Linked DNA regions of Gottschalkia purinilytica. The protein of the gene in region 1 interacts with the protein of each later gene in a pairwise test. Links are inferred from orthologs where the notes say so. Each region holds a gene or a part of one and is shown on either strand. Other genes may lie near its edges.

Region 1 (8,723 bases):
CTTGAACCGGTGACCTCTTGCTTACCATGCAAGTGCTCCACCTACTGAGCTACGTGGGCATTTCGCCACCTAGATATTTTACTACTTGCATAGTTTAATGTCAACTGCAAAAAGTTACTGTAATTTTACTTTATATACATTTTTATAAATCTCTTACTTCCAAGTATCTCTCTAGTTTTCGTTTAACTCTTTGAAGCGCATTATCAATAGATTTCACATGTCTTTTTAAGTCTACTGCTATCTCTTGATATGATTTACCTTGTAGGTATGAAATCAATACTTCCCATTCTAAGTCACTTAATATTTCCCCAATTTTACTTTCAATATTTCTTAGTTCTTCTCTACTTATTATTAATTCTTCTGGGTCAGTAATCTTAACTCCAGTTAAGACATCAAGTAGAGTTCTATCTGATTCCTCATCATATATAGGTTTATTCAGTGAAACATATGAATTAAGCGGTATATGTTTCTGTCGTGTAGCTGTTTTTATAGCTGTTATGATTTGTCGTGTTATGCAAAGTTCTGCAAACGCTCTAAAAGAAGTAAGCTTGTCTTGATTATAGTCGCGGATAGCTTTATATAATCCTATCATCCCTTCTTGAATTATATCTTCTTTATCTGCCCCAATTAAAAAATAAGATCTCGCCTTGGCCCTTACAAAGTTCTTATACTTCTTGATAAGATACTCTAAGGCCATAGAATTACCATTTTTAGCATCTTCAACAATTACTTCATCTTTTAATTCTTCATAAGTTTCTATTAATGTTTCCTTTTGTACGCTTAAGGCCACAAAACATCCCCTCCAGTAATTAGTTAAAGTCCCCCTTGAACTTATAATTCATATTATATATTAATGAACTTCTATCAGTCAAGTAATTTAGCTATTCTTTCCCCATTTTTCAAGCTTCTCTAAAGTCTCTTTATCTAGCCTTCCTATAATTAGATCATTAGATTCATTTAGCTTGATATTTTTTCTTCTTATAGCTTCCTTATGCTGGCCTATTTCTAATTTTAATTCTCTTGCTGATACTCTCGTTCCACCTCTACCCATTACTATCTGTTGTTCTACCCAATCAGATGTAGCAACCCGTACTTTTTTAGTTCTACCGATAGAGTCTAGTATTTTTTCTATATAGTGATCAGCAGTTTCTTTTTCCTTTGTGTATATAATTTCTACACCCTTTATTTTTTCTTTTTTTTCACTACTTCCTTTTACCAAGTGTGCATCAAACACTATAGTTACTTTAATACCAGTATAACTTTGATACTCTGCCATAATTTCAACAAGCTCATTTCTAGCTGACTCTAAGCTTATATTACTTAACTCTCTTAAGTCTTCCCAAGCGTTTATTATATTATATCCATCTACAAACAGATATTCTTTATGCATACCCTTCATATCATTAATCTAGTCTCCTCTGTCTTACAACCTCATATGCCACTATAGATGTAGCGACAGAAGCATTTAAAGATGATACTTTTCCAGCCATAGGTATTTTTATTAGAAAATCACACTTTTCTTTTACCAGTCTTCCTATTCCTTTTCCTTCACTACCTATAACTAGCCCGATAGGGCCTTTCAAGTCTTTTTCGTAATAGTATTCACCTTCCATATGAGCCCCATATATCCATATGCCTTTAATTTTTAACTCTTCTATAACAGAGCTAATATTTGATACTTTTGCTACTGGTATATACTCAACTGCTCCTGCTGATGTTTTTATTACAGTAGGTGTAATTCCTGCTGATCTTCTTTTTGGTATTATAACTCCATGTGCTCCAGCACATTCTGCTGTACGAATTATGGCACCTAAGTTATGTGGGTCTTCTATTTCATCAAGAATTATAATAAATGGATCTTCATTCTTACTCTCAGCAAACTCTAAAATATCATCTACAGTTTTATATGAATAAGGAGATACTATTGCTATAACACCTTGATGAGAGTTTGTATCTGATAAAGAATCTAATTTTGACTTCTCAACATACTGAATAACTATTCTTTTATCTTTTGCCATTCCTATTATCTTATTAATAGATCCCTTATTAGCACTTTTAGATATTAATATTTTTTCTATGCTTCTTTCAGACTTTAATGCTTCTATAACAGGATTACGACCTTCTATATAGTTTTCTAAATTTTCCATGATTTCACCTCTATTTTTGCTTACATCTCACATATATGTGACTTAAGCTAAAGTGATTTAAATTTTTCCCTTACTTCCTTTATTTTTCCACAAGTCATTTTCCCCTCTGTACAAGGACCTTGTACACATGGTGGTCCGGCATATTGGAATAAAGTAGGAGCAACATGTCTTACTTGTCTAAGCATCTCAGTTGCAAGTGATCTTATTTCCCATTGAGCCCTTTCACAGCATCTATGTTCAAAGAAATTAAATAAAGCTCTAGCATTCATTGTAACTATTATTTTAGTTTCACAAGCATTAGGAAATATGTATCTTGCATCTTCTATGCTCATCTTCTCTGCTTCTTTACGTGCTTTCTCTTCTTTATATCCTTGATTTATTAATCTTTCATAATGCTTTTTAAATAAAATATCTGATATTTTATCATAATATTTTTGATCTTCTTCCATAGCTTTTATAAAAAGCTCTTTAGCTTCTTTTACATTTTCAATAGAAGGAGGGATAATATATTCAAACTGATCTAATTTTACATATCTTTGAGACTGTTGAGAATAAGAAGAACCTATTCTATGTCTTACTAACTGATGTGTAAGAGTCCTGCTTATTCCTTCTATAGCAAATGTAAAAGATATATGTTCTATAGGAGATTGATGTCCTACAGACATAAGCATTTTTATAAAGCTTTCAACTTTCTCATCATCCAGCTTTTCTTCTATCTTGTCCACTCCAACTGCAGAGTAGCAAAGCTTAGCTGATGAAGCTATAAGCTTTTCTCCATCTTCTGTATATCTTAGTAAGTTCACCTTAAGTTTTGATGACAAGTTTATTCCCCCTTAAAACTATTCTTCTATAATATACTTGAATAGTTCCATTATCCTATCATTTCTTTCTAAAAGATATAGGAATCCAATCAAGGCTTCAAATCCTGTAGCATACTTATAATCATGTAAACTAGCATTTTTAGGGATAGTCCCTGATTTGGCATTCCTACCTCTTTTTACAATAGTTTTTTCTTCTTCTGTTAGTTTATCCTCAAGAGAAAATACTATATCTGCTTGAGCCTTGGCCTTTACAAATTTTATAGCTTCTTTATGAAGCTCATGTACTGATATATCTTTAGTATTTATTAGATACGTTCTAACTAAAACTTCATATACAGAGTCTCCTATATAAGCTAGCTGCAAAGGTGACAACATTTTAGCATCTCTTAAAGTCCATTTCTTATTTAAAGCTGTTAATCTATCTAGTATATTATCTTCCATTATTTAAGCTATACTCTCCTCCATTTCACACCGTCTGGTGTGTCTTCTAGTATTATATTTTTCACTTTCAATTCATCTCTAATTTCATCTGCTAACTTGTAATCCTTATTTTTACGAGCTTCATTTCTTTTTTCAATTAATTCTATAATTTCATCTTCTAAAAGTTCTTCTTTTTTTGAAAGAAGTCCTAGTATATCACTTAACTCATTAAATATATTATACACTAAAGTAAGTATAGATTTTGAGTTTTCTTTACTTAAATTACTATTAGAATATCTTACTATTTCAAATAATGTAGATATAGCATCTGCTGTATTCATATCATCATCCATGCTCTGTATAAATTTTTCTTTATATTTTTCTATATCTAATTTTATTTTCTTATCAATATCTGTTAATTCTCTTTCTTCACTATCTTCTATCAAGTCTTCTAGATTCTTCTTACCAATATATAATCTATCTAATCCATTTTTAGCTTGACTCATAGCTTCTTTTCCAAAGTTTAAAGGCTTTCTATAATGTGCTGAAAGCATAAAAAATCTCAATACCTCTAAATCATATTCATTTCCTATTTCTCTAACTGTAAAAAAGTTATTTTTCGATTTAGACATTTTCTGATTTTCAACATTAATCATAGCATTATGAAGCCAGTAGTTAGCAAATGACTTTCCAGTCAAACTTTCACTTTGAGCTATTTCATTCTCATGGTGAGGAAACTTTAAGTCTTCTCCACCTGCATGTATATCTATAGTATCTCCCAAGTATTTTCTAGCCATAGTTGAACATTCTATATGCCATCCTGGTCTTCCTTTTCCCCAAGGACTTTCCCATGCAGGCTCCCCTGGTTTGGCATTTTTCCATAGAGCAAAATCCATAGGGTTGTTTTTTATTTCACTTATTTCAACTCTAGCTCCCGATACTAAATCCTCTATATTTTTCTTAGATAACTTTCCATAATCATTCAACTTAGTTATGTCAAAATATACATCTCCATTAGATTCATAAGCATATCCTTTTTCAATAAGCCCTTCTACAAACTTAATTATATCATCTATATGTTCTGTGGCTTTTGGATGTTTTATTTCATCTTCTTCTATAAGTAACGATTTAGAATCTATTAAAAACTCTTTTATATATCTATCAGCTAATTCTTTTACTGTACTACCCTCTTCATTTGCTTTTTTAATTAACTTATCATCTATGTCAGTAAAGTTTAATAAAAAGTCTACATTATATCCTTTGTACTTAAAATATCTTCTTAAAACATCAAAAACTATTAGTGGCCTAGCATTACCAACATGAATATAATTATATACTGTAGGCCCACAAACATACATTGTGACTTTATTAGGATCAATAGATGTAAATTCCTCTTTTGTTCTAGTTAATGTATTATATAGCTTCATTATTTATCTCTCCTTTGCATTTGTTCAATATATGTCTCAAGGTCTTTAATCTTCTTCTTAAGCGTATCGATCTCTTGAGCTACTGGATCTGGTAATCCTACTTGGTCTAAATCTATTTTATCTTTTATACACATTTCTTTCTTTTCTGGTTCAACTTTCTTGTTATCTTTAATTACTATTCTCCCAGGTACACCAACTACTGTGCAATTAGGTGGAACTTCTTTTAGTACAACAGCACCTGCTCCTATTTTAGAATTATCTCCAACTTTAAATGGACCTAGAACTTTAGCACCACTGCTAACAACCACATTTTTTCCTATAGTAGGATGTCTTTTACCTGTATCCTTACCTGTTCCACCTAAAGTAACACCTTGATAGATAGTAACATTTTCCCCAACCTCTGCTGTCTCTCCAATTACTACACCTGTACCATGATCTATAAATACCCCTTTTCCTAGTTTGGCACCTGGATGTATTTCTATTCCTGTAAAAAATCTAGATATATTTGATAATATCCTTGCTATTAAAAAAAATCTTTTATTGTATAACCAGTGTGCCAATCTGTGTATAGTTATAGCATGTAATCCTGGATAGCATAACAACGCTTCTATACTGGTTCTTACGGCAGGATCTCTAGACTTAATTGCGTTAATATCTTCTCTTAAATTCTTAAACATAAAACAGTACCTCCCCAAACCAAACTACTATACCTTATTCACCCAAAAAATAAAAAATAAAAGTCATCCCTGAAAATTACAGAGACGACTTTTATATCGTGGTTCCACTCTGATTGAGTAAAATCTTACCCTTCTCTTAAAGCTATAACGTAGCCAACGTCCATCCCTACTAAAGTTTCAGGTAGAGGTTCAAAAGCGCACTTCAACTTATTATTGACTTAAGATTCCTCTCAGCTATTAGAATCCATCTCTGTAAGTTTAATAAGCCTACTTTGCTTTATCATAACCTTTTATTATAAAGTTGTAATACTTATTTTATTATTATATTCTTTATATAGTCTATTCGTTCCAGTATGTTTGCTTTACCTAAAACTAATATTATTTTATCCATTTCTGGTCCATGTTGCTGTCCTGTAAGTGCAACTCTTATAGGCATAAATAGATTCTTACCTTTAACTCCTGTTTTCTTTTGAATCTTTTTCATAATTCCGTTAGTAAATTCTTCATCAACTTCATCTACCAACTCTAATTCTTCTTTAAATGCGTCTAACAAACTAGGTACTTGTTCTCCATCTAATACTTCTCTTGCTTCTTTTATTTCAAAATCAACTTCATTGTTAAATATGAATTTAACTTTCTCCGATATTTCTCCTACATAAGACAATCTTTCCTGTACAATTGAAACTAAAGTTTTGATCCATTCATATCTATTTTCAACATCATTCTCTGTAATATATCCAGCCTGAATTAAATGTGGTATAGCTAGTTCAGTTAATATTTCGATATCACTTTCTCTGATATAGTGTCCATTTACCCAATCTAACTTATCTTTATCAAATACTCCACCTGTTTTAGATACTCTATCAAAAGAAAATTCCTTTTCAAGCTCTTCCATAGTAAAAAACTCTTGATTATTTTCTGGACTCCATCCTACTAATGCCAAGTAGTTTATTAATCCTTCCGGAAGATATCCTTTTGCTCTAAAGTCTTCTACTGCAACATCTCCATGTCTTTTACTTAACTTCTTCTTCTCTTTATTAAGTACAGTTGGAAGATGAACAAATTCTGGCGCTTCCCATCCAAAAGCTTCGAACAAATAAGCATGTTTTGGTGCTGATGGAAGCCATTCTTCTCCTCTTACTACATGTGTTATTTTCATAAGATGATCATCTACAACTACTGCTAAATGATAAGTAGGAAATCCATCAGATTTCAAAAGTACTTGATCATCTAAATCACTAGTATTTATACTTATTTCGCCTCTTATTAAGTCATTAAATACTATGTCTCTATTCTCTGGAAGCCTTAATCTTACTACATATTCTTCTCCAGCTTCTATTCTTTTTTTAGCTTCTTCTATACTTATATTTCTACAATACCCATCATATCCGAGCATTAATCCTTTTTCTTTTTGTTCTTCTCTAATTTTATCTAGTCTTTCTTTATTACAGAAACAATAATATGCATGTCCCTTTTCTATTAGATCATCAATATATTTTTTGTATATATCTAATCTTTCTGATTGAATATATGGACCGTATTCACCTTTTTGCACGATCTCTCCATTTTCTATAAATACTCCTTCATCATGAACTACTCCAGACCATTCTAAAGACTTTATAAGATTTTCTATAGAGTCATCTACATATCTTGTTCTATCTGTATCTTCTATTCTTAATATATATTTTCCACCTTTATTTTTAGCAAATAAATAATCATAAAGGGCTGTTCTTAATCCACCTATGTGTAAATACCCTGTAGGACTAGGTGCAAATCTTACTCTAACCTCTGACATTTTATACCTCCTGAATAGCTTCGTTTACTTTTTAATCATTTTCATCAGTATATTATATAATAGAAGGTCATCCTCTACAAGAAAATAAACATCTACTTGCTTCCAAATAGTCCTTCAAATATTCCCTTTACAAAATCTAATATTCTTCCAAGAATTGATTTTACTTCTTCATTATTCTTTGTTAAATCACCAAGTTTATCAGTAATATTTTTAAGCTGGCCTTTAATTTCTCCTAAGTCTAAATCTAGTTTAGATATTTTCTCCATTAATTCTACTATTTTTTGAACTTGTTCTTTGTTTAGCGTTATATTAAGTTGTTCTGAAGTATCATTTACTATTTGCTTTATTTCTTCTGGTTTTTCAGCATTCTTTTCAACAACCTGTTCTTTTACACTTTGTATTAATTGACTAGCTTCATCCTTACCTATTTCTTGACCTAGTTCTCCAGTTTTCGCTATTTCTTCATTAGCTATTTCTTTTTCCTCTTCACTGATATTTTTACCTGTAGCATCCTCAAATGCTTTTATTATTCCAGTAAGTGCAGCAGTACCAGAAACATTAAATGGAGCTGCAACCTTTACCTTAGCATCTTTTACACCGGCTGTAACCAGTGCATTAGTTACCATTTCTTTAGTTACCCATGTTACATTATAAACTTGTGCTTGGATACCTGATCCACTACTTAGCTCTTCAACATAAGAACAAGAAATTGCTCTCGTACCTAATAATTTAGAACTAACATGGTTACCTAAGTACTTTCTTTCTTCACTATTAGTAACTTCTACTATATTAACATTTTCATCTACTCCAAATAAATCTAACATTTGCTCTCTTTGTTCTTTGTTTAAATCCTTCCCTATACTAACTACCACTTTATTTGAACTTGTTGCAAATACACTTGATGTCATCATAACTACCATAAGTAATATACTCAATGCTTTTTTCATATTTTCCCCCTCCATTTTAATAATATTTAAAGGTATCTGAACAACATATATACAGATAAGATAATCAAGACATGGACTATCCACCACCATCCTGATAAAAATCTAAACTTAGTTAATTTTCTTTCTCTTACTCTTTTCATATATAGTCCTCCTATTTGCAAACAATGCCTATTCATTTTCTAATATAGCATTTAACATTATTTACAATAAGGACATAATATATACAGATACCCATGACTTATTATATCATGGGTATTTCCTCTTTGTCAGTTTACAATATTTATACACTTAATCCTTGGTTTTTAAATTCTTCTTTTATTCTGTCTATTACTTCATTTACATTTATTTCTTGCTTGTTTCCTTCTTTTCTTAATGAAAATTCAACTATATTTTCAGAAGCTTTCTTTCCTACTGTTACCCTTATAGGAATTCCTATTAAATCAATATCTTTAAATTTAACTCCAGCTCTCTCATTTCTATCATCCAATA
Region 2 (5,878 bases), on another replicon or contig:
TCTATACCTTGATTCCATTATATTACTTTTAAATATAGTTTTGTATAAAATTTAATATTTTTAGGTTGTGTATTCAGTATAATCATCGACAAAAAATATGTTTTTTTATTTATCCTTTCTCCACATAATCAGAGCGTTTTCATTATTATCTGAATAGTAGTTTGGTCTTATCCCATATTCTTCAAATCCAAACTTTTTATAAAGACTTTGAGCCGTAGTATTAGACTCTCTAACTTCTAAAGTCATATTGCTTATACCCTTCTCTTCACAAAGTTTTACAAGCTTTTCTACTAAAAGTGATCCTATTCCTTGTCCTCTATAATCTGGAGATACAGCAATATTAGTTATATGACCTTCGTCTATAATAATCCATACTCCAGCATATCCCACTACTTTATCTTCTTTTTTAGCGACTAAGTATTTTGCTAAGTTATTTTTTGTTACTTCCATTGTAAGAGCTTCCTTTGTCCAAGGTGTAGAAAATGATATTTCTTCTATTTTACATACTTGATCTATATCTTCTTCTTCCATTTCCTTAATCAATATGTTACTCATTTTTATCAACCTCACAATTTTTTTTGTCAAGTTCTCTTTGTGCCTGAGACTCTCTTAAATAATTAGGTACTAATGTAAGATAACTTTCTGTTTTTCCTTCCTTAGCTTGTGCCATGGTTAATTCAGCTATTGATGACGCCCTAGCCATATTAGCATGCTTTGGTGCAAATATAGATTTATCTCCAAGTTCCTTTATTATCTTATCTTTATATACTAATGTCCCATCACCATTAAATATGATATTTTCTGGTCTTTCCTTTAAGATCTTCATAAGTTCATCAACTTCTATAACCATATTTTCTCTTATAATATGTAATCCGCCACTTTCCCATTTGTATATTCCTGTGAATACTCTTTCTCTTCTTGCATCCATTATAGGAACTATTATTCCATTACTAAAAGGTATATTAAAAGCTAATGCATCTAAAGTAGAAATCCCAACTACATCTTTTTCTACAGAATGGGCCAAACTTTTAATTGTAGCAATTCCTATTCTAAGTCCAGTAAAAGAACCTGGTCCTTTTGAAACTCCAAACACATCTATTTCATCTATATTTAAATCAGAAGCTTTCATTATGTCCCTTATAATTGGCATTAACTTTTGAGAGTGAGTCATTTTATCATTTATCGTATATTCTCCTATTAGTTTTTCATCATCCATTATAGCTACTGTAGCAACTGTACTTGAGGTATCGATTGCTAATACTTTCATTATGATTTCAACTCCTTAATTATTTCATCGTATCTTTCTCCAAAACTATTTATAATTAATTCTCTATTATCTGAGCTATAACCTTTTCTTATTTCTATATTCAATCTCTCTTTAGGTAGTATCTCTTCTATCATACTTGACCATTCTATTATAGTAACTCCATCTGAATAAAAGTACTCTTCATATCCTAAATCATACATTTCATCTATTTCACCTATTCTATAGACATCAAAATGATATAGCTTATGTCTTCCTTCATATTCATTTACTATAGTAAATGTTGGACTAGTAACATAGTCATTTACCTCAAGTCCTTCTGCTATAGACTGAGTTAATGTCGTTTTTCCTGCTCCTAAGTCTCCATTCATACATATAATTTCTCCACCTTTAAGGAGCTTTCCAAGTCTATACCCTATATTTTTAGTTTCTTCAGGACTACTTGTAGTAATTTTTATCAATTGTTTCATCCTCTCTTTTATCCATTCAAAAATATTATATCCACTTTAACAAATATGTACAATAAAAAGACTAATAGAATTTATATACCTATTTCTATTAGTCTTTTTGCATTATTTTATAGTTCATAATATTAAGCAATATATTATATCCTCAATAAATCCTATCAACTATCAAGAATTAATATATTTATTTACTAATTATACTCCCTAATCTTTTATATAAAGGCATAGTTACTAGTGACACCAAAATTCCTTTTAATATATTAAACGGTAAAATTCCAAATATAATAAATGTTTCAAAGCTTACTACATACTTATTAACTGCCTTAGCCATGTCTATATATGCTTGAATAGGTAATCCATATAATTTAGCATAAAAAGGTATTAAAAATACATAGTTTAATACTGATGCCACTACACTCATTACTATAGTTCCAAATAACATACCTCTTACGGCACCTTTAAAATTATTTGATCTACTATATATATATCCTGCTGTCCATACATATATAGCCCCTACTATGAAGTTTGCTATTTCTCCGACTCCTAAAGTAGTGGTACCCTTTAGTCCAAACTTCAATAAATTCTTTACAAGTTCAATAACTACTCCTGCAATAGGACCTAAAGAAAATGAACCTATTAGTGCAGGTAAATCACTTAAATCGATTTTAAGAAACTCCGGTGTAAACCACATAGGTACTTCTATATACATTATTAAAAATGATATTACAGACAATACTGATATTTTCGTTAATAATGCAGTACTAATTCTTTTATTTATCCTTTCCATACACTCATCTCCTTTTTATATAAACTTTATTGTTAAATAATTAATAAATTTATATATACTTATACAAAAAGCCCTGAGATAAAATCTCAGGGCATGATATTCAAGTTATATTAAGTACTTAGATTAAAAAAATACTAATCTAACATCCTTAAACCTCTTCCATCCAGACTATACTGTCGGTCTTGGAATCTCACCAAGTCAACTGCAAAGCAGTTCGCGGACTTTACCGCCGGTCGGGAATCTCACCCTGCCCTGAAGAATAAGAATAATTTTTATTCACTTTTACAGTAATCATTATTTCACACATATTTTTTTATGTCAAATCAATCTCAACTACTTTTATCTTTATTGTATACAATATATTGGAATATTCCTTGTATATCATATTAAATCTTCCATTCTCTAATTATATTCCTTCTCTATGAACTATATTACCATTGATCATAGTTAAAAGTGTATTACAGCCTATATCTTTTAACGGATGTCCATCAAACACTACTATATCTGCATCCTTGCCTACTTCTATACTTCCAACTCTATCTTCTATTCCCAGTATTTCAGCTGGATTTATTGTTATAGCCTTTAAAGCAGTTTCTTCATCTAGACCTGCTTTTATAGAGAGTCCTGCACATAGTGGAAGATATTGAAGTGGTATTACTGGAGAATCTGTCATAATTGCTATTTTTACTCCAGCCTTATGAAGTACAGATGGAGTTTCAAAAGTTAGATTTTTAAGTTCAAACTTAGATCTATCAGTTAAGCTCGGTCCTACTATTGCACATATATTTTCTTCTTTTATATAGTCAGCTATGAGATGTCCTTCTGTACAGTGATCTAAGGTAATGCCTACCTCAAATTCTTTAGCTATTCTTATAGCAGTAAATATATCGTCAGCTCTATGTACATGAGCTTTTAATGGAATCTCCTTATTTATTACTTTTGACATAGCATCTAACTTCATATCAAATTCATATGGATCTATACCTGTCGTTAAATTTTTCTCTACCTTTTTAACATAAGCCTTAGCTTTAAATAAACTTTCTCTTAATATAGCAGCGGTAGCCATTCTAGTTACTGGAGATTTTTTTTGACTCTCGTATACCCTCTTTGGATTTTCTCCAAATGCTACTTTCATAGCTACTGATTCCTTTACTATCATATCATCAATTCTTTTACCATATGTTTTTATAACAGCAAATTGCCCTGCTATTACATTAGCACTGCCAGGACCTGTAGCTACTGTAGTAACCCCACCTTCATATGCCTCTTTAAAAGTTCTGTCCATAGGATTTATTGCATCTATTGCTCTTAAATGTGGAGTAACAGGATCAACCTCCTCATTTCCATCTTCTCCTTCAAATCCTATACCATCTTCAAATATTCCAAGATGACAGTGAGCATCTATGAATCCTGGTGTAACTATTTTACCTTTTACATCTATAGTTTCTACATTTTCTTCTACTTTTATATTATTATTGATTTCCTTTATTTTACCTTTATCTATAAGTATACTTCCATTTTCAATAACTTCTCCTGTTCCTTTGTATATTTTAGCATTCTTTATTAGTATCATAAATTTCCTCCTTAGTTTCTCACAATAAGATTATAAGACTTAACTTGATAAAATAAAACAATACAAATATAACTTGTATTGTTTCACTTTATCCTTCAGTCATCTTTTAGGTAGGATGATTGATCAAACTGTCAATTGTAGATGCTATAACTTCTAGGGTACAAGGTTTCTGTAACATTACATCTACGGTCTCTAAATTTTCATTTTTTATATCATCTGGCCAACCTGTCATTAGTATGAACTTAATATCTTTATTATATGATTTAACTATTCTTGAAACTTCTATTCCATTAAGTACAGGCATAGCAAGATCGCAAACTATTATATCATATTCCTTCTCTTTAATTAGACTTTCAACTTTACTGCTATAATTTTCTATATCAGAATTTATTCCTAACACTGTTAAAAGAGAACCTATTGTTTTTCCAACTTCTTTCATATCATCTACAACTAGAGCTTCTATATTTTCAAATTTTGGTAGTTCGTTAGTACACATATGTTATTTTTCATTAATTTCAAGTGTTTTAGGTAAATAAATTTTAAACAAAGTGCCTTCTCCAGGAACACTATGTACCTCAATATATCCGCCATGACTATAAATTATATTTTTAGATATACTAAGACCTAGACCTGTTCCTTTAGCTCCTTTTGTACTAAAGAAAGGTTCAAACAAATTCTCTTTTACTTCTTCAGTCATACCTGATCCAGTATCTTCTATTTCTACAACTATTGTATTCTCATCATCATCATAAGTTCTGATTGTTAAAGTTCCACCCTTTTCCATGGCATCCATAGCATTTAATATTATATTGAGTATTACTTCTTTTATCTCATATTGATTACAATGTATATTACTCGTTGACTCTAACTTTTCTATAACATGAAACTTTATTCCACCAGTTTCATAATAATTTTTCCATTTGGGTTTAGCCATTTCTATAGCACTTCTAGCTATATCATTAATACAATTAACTTCTTTCTTTACATTTGTATTTTTTCTACTAAAAGATTGTATTTTCTCCACTATAGACTTTCCATCTAAACAAGAACTATATATAGTTTGTATATACTGTTTTATTTCACTATCAGATAATTTATTCATGGCTATCTGAGAAAATCCTAATATAGTTGTAAGTATATTATTAAAATCATGTGCTATGCCACCTGCAAGTTCTCCTAGTACTCTAAGCTTTTCAGACATTATTAATTTTCGTTGATTATCATCTACATATTTTTGTCTTTCTAGCAAGCTAGTTATAGTATTTGACACGGCTTCTAAAAATGATACATGATGGTAGAAGTCATAAGCTTGTCTAATAGAAAATAGTCTCATAATACCTATATGCAAACCATTCATGAAAACCAAAGGTATTTCTATAATAGTATTGAGATTATACTTTTTACTTACAAAAGCATACTTACCTTGCATATCAGCCATTCTTATACAAGTACCCTTTTCTAGTATATTCAGAATATCTTCCTCTTCTATTTCTATTTTCTTTACATCTTCTAAGTAATCATTTGGAACGTTGTATTGAGAAATTACATCTATGCTACCTTTATTATTGTTAATTATATATCCAAAATCGGCACCTATAATGTCTGATATTTTCTTTAAAGAAATATTTAGTAACTCATCACTACTAGTCATATATGAAGTTTCTAGTATGAGTTCATTTAATAGCTCTAGTTTCTTATTTTCACTATATAATAGTTTCTTATCAATGAATAAGCTTCTTATGTACTTAAGAAAAATTTCACTCTCTTTATTTCTTATATTATCTAGAGAG

What was found. The genes of interacting proteins can lie anywhere in the genome.
Region 2: the proteins of rlmB (region 1) and tsaE interact in binary tests that used the Escherichia coli proteins (3 or more experiments, as listed by UniProt). The link is inferred for Gottschalkia purinilytica from one-to-one orthologs.

What each region holds. Positions count from the first base shown.
Region 1 is NZ_LGSS01000010.1:60,302-69,024, reverse strand. The notes cover bases 276-3,158. They hold rlmB (23S rRNA (guanosine(2251)-2'-O)-methyltransferase RlmB), read right to left. Parts: upstream 2,148-3,158; coding sequence 1,404-2,147; downstream 276-1,403. Other genes in these bases: CLPU_RS10645 (Mini-ribonuclease 3), read right to left, coding at 2,987-3,158; thyX (FAD-dependent thymidylate synthase), read right to left, coding at 2,195-2,968; CLPU_RS10660 (NYN domain-containing protein), read right to left, coding at 878-1,399; sigH (RNA polymerase sporulation sigma factor SigH), read right to left, coding at 276-790. Also shown: more of sigH, read right to left, coding at 143-275; more of CLPU_RS10645, read right to left, coding at 3,159-3,409; cysS (cysteine--tRNA ligase), read right to left, coding at 3,418-4,815; cysE (serine O-acetyltransferase), read right to left, coding at 4,815-5,492; gltX (glutamate--tRNA ligase), read right to left, coding at 5,803-7,287; CLPU_RS10625 (DUF1002 domain-containing protein), read right to left, coding at 7,380-8,234; CLPU_RS10620 (proline--tRNA ligase), read right to left, coding at 8,515-8,723. UniProt on the Escherichia coli protein: Specifically methylates the ribose of guanosine 2251 in 23S rRNA.
Region 2 is NZ_LGSS01000002.1:92,533-98,410, forward strand. Bases 1-2,958 are described here. They hold tsaE (tRNA (adenosine(37)-N6)-threonylcarbamoyltransferase complex ATPase subunit type 1 TsaE), read right to left. Parts: upstream 1,735-2,958; coding sequence 1,267-1,734; downstream 1-1,266. Other genes in these bases: rimI (ribosomal protein S18-alanine N-acetyltransferase), read right to left, coding at 106-555; tsaB (tRNA (adenosine(37)-N6)-threonylcarbamoyltransferase complex dimerization subunit type 1 TsaB), read right to left, coding at 548-1,267; CLPU_RS02240 (ECF transporter S component), read right to left, coding at 1,913-2,515; CLPU_RS02245 (amidohydrolase), read right to left, coding at 2,922-2,958. In the rest of the region: more of CLPU_RS02245, read right to left, coding at 2,959-4,088; CLPU_RS02250 (response regulator), read right to left, coding at 4,195-4,584; CLPU_RS02255 (GAF domain-containing sensor histidine kinase), read right to left, coding at 4,588-5,878. UniProt on the Escherichia coli protein: Required for the formation of a threonylcarbamoyl group on adenosine at position 37 (t(6)A37) in tRNAs that read codons beginning with adenine.